One region of the Cytobacillus sp. SAFR-174 genome, then DNA from elsewhere that is predicted to be linked to it. Evidence: riboswitches for the same ligand, from Rfam matches in the RefSeq annotation. Region 1 holds a riboswitch; the other holds the start of a gene.

Region 1 (3,154 bases):
TCCTAAAAGCAGGTGTTTCAGAAGATCTGTTTTGAGGAATGCTGAAGGCTACAAAGTGGATAAGCAAACATAAAAAGGTGATGCATGATTAGACATGCATCACCTCATTTAAGCAAAATTATGCTTTTGTTACGTTAGCAGCTTGAGGTCCACGGTTACCTTCAACGATTTCGAAATTAACGTCTTGACCTTCTTCTAAAGTTTTGAAACCTTCAGTTTGGATAGCGGAGAAGTGTACGAATACATCTTGACCTTCTGAAGATTCGATGAATCCGAAACCTTTTTCTGCATTAAACCATTTAACTTTACCTGTGTTCATTTGTGTTGCCTCCCAATAAGTTGTTTTTCACTATAATGTACCATATAAACTTAAACATAAAAAAGCCGCAGCTGCCAGAAATGAGGATGAAGGATCGCCTACATTTCTTTGCAGCTACGTCTACTTATCCAAAAAGTATATTACGAACTTTACAGCGTTAACTTAATAATAAACGACACCCATCTATAAGTCAATCCTTTTGGAGGTCAATTTTTAATTAGGGATAAATTGACTATTTATGATTTTCTTATTAGTTAGCGTCTTTTCCGTAGCCAGAACTGTATGTTTCAAAAGCATGGAAATCGTAACAGGTCCTACTCCACCAGGTACAGGTGTAATAGCAAACGCTTTTTCGAAACAGCTGCCATACTCTGCATCTCCAATATTTCCTTCATTATATCCGGCATCAAGAACAATAGCCCCTTCTTTAATCCATTCACCCTTAACAAAGTTAGGTTTTCCTACAGCTGCAACTACAATATCAGCCTGCTTTACAATTCGGGGCAGATCTTGGGTATATGAATGGCAGGTTGTGACCGTTGCATTTCGATTGAGTAAAAGGGCAGAAACCGGCTTGCCAAGGATTGGGCTTCTGCCGATGACAACAGCATGCATACCTTCAGCATTCAATTTATAAAAATCCATAATTTCCAAAATAGCTGCAGGTGTACAGGAAGGATATTCACCATAGCCGAAAGCAGTTTGACCATATCCGAGGCTTGTAACACCATCAACGTCTTTTTCAATTGCAATGGCTTCAAAAGCTTTGCGTTCATCTATATGTCCAGGTACGGGATGCTGAAGAAGGATTCCATGTACAGAAAGATCATCATTCAGTTCTGCAATTTTCTCCAGCAGTTCTACTGTTGTTGTATCCTTTGGCATATGGATACGTTTTGATAAGATCCCCAGTTTTTCACATGCATTTCCCTTCATTCTTACATACGTTTCAGACGAAGGATCATCTCCCACTAAAATAGTAGCTAAACAAGGCTCAACACCCTTTACCTTTAATTCTTCAATTCGATTCTTTAATTGGTCTTTCACATGTTTTGCCACAACAATTCCATCAAGAATAATCTTTTTTTCCGCCATGCATATTCCTCCTATAGGAAAAGCACCTATTCGGCTTGCGGGCTTTTCCATTTTGTTATGAAAAAAAGAGACAAGGGTATCCCTTATCTCTGCCCAGACGACCGGCTATACATAGACGCAGCTCCCCAGCGGTTGATTCCGCATTGTCGTCAGTCACTGCGATTTTGAAAAGCTATTCTAATGAGTAGATAATAGCACAAAAACACAAATAATTAAACTGAAATTTATTAAAATGTTCGTGTTTTTTTAAAGTAAATAAAAAAGGACAGCATATACTGTCCTTATAAGTGATATATTTGAGTTAATTAATTATTACCTAAAACAATGAAAGCCCTTCCTCTCTTCCATCCTTACGGCTCCTAGACCGCGCCAGTGGGAATCAGGTTGGTCGGAATCCTTTCCGACTTAGATGCTCTCTGAGATTTTAATATTAAATGGTAAGAAACTTACTGAAGTAAAAATACGGAGAAGTGTCTGGTTTACAGAAGATGATTAAGAAGAACATTCAGCGTTAAGCTGTCCACACAAATTATTCTTAATTACAAACACATACTTACTCTTTCAAAATCCTAAAGAGCATAAAACATAATAAAAAGCCGCAGTTCCACTAAAAAGAAGGTTCGGATGCCGAACATTCCAAGTGAATTAACGACTTCAAAATATACCTCAAATACTTCAATCACTATAATATCTTATATGCTGTTATCTGTCAAGAAAAAATCTTGTCACCCTTAGGTTAGCTTTCTCCCTTGTACTCGGTTACATCAAAATAATCGGTTGTATCTTTATAGTCATTAAAGCCTATATCCAGATCATGAAAATACCGGTGCAGTTTGATTAATACGTCTTTTTCTTTGGTGCCTGACTGCACAGTTTCTGCCAGACTTCTTATTGTGCCAAGGTCTGTCTGAAGATTTTTATTCTCCGCTGATATTTTTTTAAGCGAGTTGACGATTAAATCAGCCTGCTCTCTTTGCTTAGACCAGTTGACTTTACGGTCTCTGCCCCAGCCAAGTGTTTCATTATAAAAAGTATGATTGGAAGCAATAAAGTCTCCTAAATTATCGTACATTAATCCCTGTGCGGTTACCTCCGTATTTGCCGAGGTCTTTTGCATCTTAGAATCATCCTTATTTAAAAAGACAAGCACACTGTATGCCAGGGCAATGGCTATGACCATTCCGAGAATTGAAAGAGTCATGTTTAACTTTTTATTTTTCAGCAATTCGAAAGCCTCCATTTGATTTTGATTAATGAGACGCAAGTTTGCCATTTTAATTATTTCGAAAGAATCTTCCACTCACCGCAAAGGTCTTCCATGTTAATACATTCTATGTGAACTTCCCATTCCCCTTCAACCCAAATAAAAAAGCTTTTAACACAATGTGTCAAAAGCTATTTCTGATTTTTCTGAGATAGGAAAACCTCCATAAAATCAATGACAAACCGTTCCATATCAAGTTCCATCGCAATATTGTCAAGTGTCTCCTGCGGTTCCTCTTCCGGCTTAGGCCTAAAATCTGCTATGCTTTTTCCTTTGGCCTTTCCAAACTGTTCAATTCTCACTCTTCGTTTAACATATTTGACGAGATCTGGATTTGTAAGAACACTTAAAACAAGAACATCATGGAGAGGTGCACCCTGAATTCCCGGAACAAGCTTTTGGTAAGCTTCGTAATAATAATCATAAGCAGGTTTGATTAAATCTTTAAAAGGTGACTGGGTATTATTTGCGATAAA
Region 2 (3,154 bases), on a different contig from region 1:
TATCGCGTCCAGGGTTTTACGTGATGTTGAGGAATTGCTGATCAGTTCTCCTTATGCCAAAACCTCCATTATTACGCTGGGTATCTGTATGGTGTTTGCATTGATATACGCAGTTCATTTAGGTTTTGAGGTATTTGCAAGAGCAGGGATTATCTGTTTCGCCGTCATGACAGTCACTTTATTGCTAATCCTGATATTCTATGTGATCAGTGACTTGATTCACCTCGAAAATTTACGGCCTGTTTTGGCTAATGGATGGAAGCCGGTCATCGGGGAGATTTTTCCGGTTAATATGACGGTCCCCTATGGAGAATTGGTTTTATTTACGATGATCCTTCCTTTAATGAACCGGAAGACAAAGATTTTGAAAACAGGAAGTATGGCAATTGCTTATGTAGGCATTTATTTAACTATTAATACTATAATCTTAATTTGTATTCTTGGTGCAGACCTCCTTGAGCGTTCGGCCTTCCCGGCATTGGCTGCTGTTGGCTATATTGAAATTGGGGGATTTATTCAGCGTCTGGATCCTTTTATCATCCTATTGATTGTATTTCTGGGGTTTATTAAAGTGGGCATGTTCTTCTATTGTGCAGTAATCGGAATGAATAACCTTTTCAAAATGAAGCCAAATGTTTTTACCTCCTATTTTATGGGCGGGATTATTTGTCTTTCTTCCATTATGATTGCACCAAGCTATCAAAGCCATCTGGATGAAGGATTAAAAGTAGTGCCTTATTTCCTGCATATTGCTTTCCAATTCGCCATTCCTGCTGTATTGCTAGTATTGGCGTCAATGCAGCGTAAATGGAAACTGGGAAAAGTGTAAAATAGCGGTTATTTTTTCTTCTTTTCCTGTAACAAGTACATAACGAATAAACCAAGGATAAAAATTACCATAAGAAAATAATCTTCTCCCTGTGCGGAAGACAGAACACTTTTTATGCTTTGCCAGGATTCAAATAATGAATGACCCTGGATATAATCAAGAGAAACAATGAGGCCGATTGTACCGGCTAAGAGTGATAAGAGAATGAATAAAACACGCAAATGATTCACCCACAGGTATTAGGATATGTATTAGGTTTAACATGTTTTTTCTTTTATAAACTTTTAAGGAACCAAGTGTGGCAGGAAATCAAGAAATGAATATGGGATAAAAACCTGTTCTGCAGCATAATGTACAAATTTAGAAAAATATACTTTACTATTCATCAGAAAATAAATAAATTTTTATTTTTGTAAGCGCTTTAAAGGGTTGAAGTTTTCAGAAGACTTTGATAAGATTTAAAAAACCGAAAAGGCTGTGTGTAACTGGCGAGACGCGGATCACCGCGGGGGAGCACATAGTGTCGAAGCCGTTCGCCTGGGCAGAGGTAAGGGATTCTACCCTTGCCTCTTTCTGTTTTAAAATCTGACAAAGTTAGTTGAAAAGGGGAGAATCCAGTGAGTACCATGACTTTAGACAAAGTGAAGACGATTAAAACACTGAATGCCATTGCGCCAAGCGGTCTTGAAGTGTTTAACAAGGATCATTTTACAATCGATAATGAAAGCGGCAATCCGGATGCGATTGTTCTTCGCAGCTTTAATATGCATTCTATGGAATTGGGCGATCGTTTAAAAGCAATCGCACGTGCAGGTGCAGGCGTGAATAATATCCCGGTGGATAAATGCACTGAGCAGGGAATTGTCGTTTTTAATACACCTGGTGCCAATGCAAATGCAGTAAAAGAAATGGTGCTTACTTCATTGATGGCTTCATCCCGCAATCTTTTTGCAGGCATCGCCTGGACCAAAACGCTGAAAGATGAAGGAGACCAGATTCCAAAGCTTGTGGAAGCAGGGAAAAAGCAATTTGTCGGAAAAGAAATAAAGGGGAAAACGCTGGGTGTCATCGGATTGGGGGCAATTGGAGCACTTGTGGCCAATGATGCACTTGAACTTGATATGGATGTTGTTGGCTTTGATCCATTTATTTCTGTTGACACGGCCTGGAACCTGTCCCGCAATGTACAGCGTGCTATGAGCATCGAGCAGGTGTTTGCAGAATCTGACTATATTACTGTACATGTTCCATTAACCGATGATACAAGGGAAATGTTCAATGAAGATGCGTTTGGCATGATGAAAAAGGGTATTCACATCCTGAATTTCTCACGCGGGGAGCTTGTGAATGAAGCAGATATGGCAGCTGCCCTTGAAAACGGAAAAGTGGGTAAGTATATTACAGACTTCCCAAATGAAAATATCCTGAAAATGAAAAACGCAGTGGCCATTCCGCACCTTGGCGCGTCAACGAAGGAATCTGAGGAAAACTGTGCTGTCATGGCAGCAAGACAAGTGAAGCACTTCCTTGAAACAGGCAATGTCAAAAACTCAGTGAACTTCCCAAATGCTGCTCTTCCTTACACTGGCAAGCGGCGTGTCACTGCTTTTCATAAAAACATTCCCAATATGGTCGGCCAAATCACACTTGCCATTTCAAGCTACCAGCTGAATATCGCAGACATGGTGAACCGCAGCCGCGGTGAATATGCGTACACCATGATCGACATTGATAATAAGGTGAATGGCGATGTGATCCCTGGACTGCTTGAACAGATTAATCAAATAGAAGGCATTGTTACGTCACGGATTATATAAAAATGCAGCCTCAATTCCGATGGGATTGGGGCTTTTTTTGAAAGCACACAGAACTAATCTTAAAAATAGTATAGGTGCAGTATAAAATCAGCTATCCTTAGAATAAACTGATAAAAATTTTAATACCCCGTATCTTTTTGTTCTCTTATTGCGTTATAGAAGCAGAGATGTATTAAAGGAGTGAACAGGTTTATGAAGCATGGGAAAGTTCAGGCTGAATCAAGGAGTTCCTTAAAACAGAAGGAAAGCTGTATTGCAGATATCTATCCTTCACTGCAGAGATATAGCCGGTTTCTTGCACAGAACCGCTGGGATGGGGACGATCTATCTCATGAAGCAATCGTCCGCGCTTATAAAAACTATTTGCCTGAGAAAATTAATCAGGCTCTTTTAAAGAAGATTGTCTATAATTGCTGGATTGACACTCTTCGAAACAGAAAGCGGGAGCAGCTGGCAGAGTTGCCTGAAGGTGAAAAGAAGAATTCCATCTCCAGTGGAGGAGAAGCAA

Evidence for each region. Region 1 has a riboswitch for ZMP and ZTP ahead of ACTHRG_RS22405 (bifunctional 5,10-methylenetetrahydrofolate dehydrogenase/5,10-methenyltetrahydrofolate cyclohydrolase). Riboswitches for the same ligand answer to the same signal wherever they lie in the genome.
Region 2: linked by a shared signal. The riboswitch ahead of ACTHRG_RS14525 (phosphoglycerate dehydrogenase) and the one ahead of ACTHRG_RS22405 (bifunctional 5,10-methylenetetrahydrofolate dehydrogenase/5,10-methenyltetrahydrofolate cyclohydrolase) in region 1 are both predicted to bind ZMP and ZTP.

What each region holds. Positions count from the first base shown of each region.
Region 1 covers NZ_JBQCMZ010000033.1:32,740-35,893, reverse strand. The annotation lists gene ACTHRG_RS22410 (cold-shock protein) at 119-319, opposite strand; gene ACTHRG_RS22405 (bifunctional 5,10-methylenetetrahydrofolate dehydrogenase/5,10-methenyltetrahydrofolate cyclohydrolase) at 533-1,414, opposite strand; ZMP/ZTP riboswitch at 1,499-1,581, opposite strand; gene ACTHRG_RS22400 (hypothetical protein) at 2,151-2,639, opposite strand; gene ACTHRG_RS22395 (nucleoside hydrolase) at 2,810-3,154, opposite strand, start outside.
Region 2 covers NZ_JBQCMZ010000013.1:80,180-83,333, reverse strand. The annotation lists gene ACTHRG_RS14535 (GerAB/ArcD/ProY family transporter) at 1-829, shown strand, start outside; gene ACTHRG_RS14530 (hypothetical protein) at 838-1,050, opposite strand; ZMP/ZTP riboswitch at 1,301-1,379, shown strand; gene ACTHRG_RS14525 (phosphoglycerate dehydrogenase) at 1,447-2,646, shown strand; gene ACTHRG_RS14520 (sigma factor-like helix-turn-helix DNA-binding protein) at 2,839-3,154, shown strand, end outside.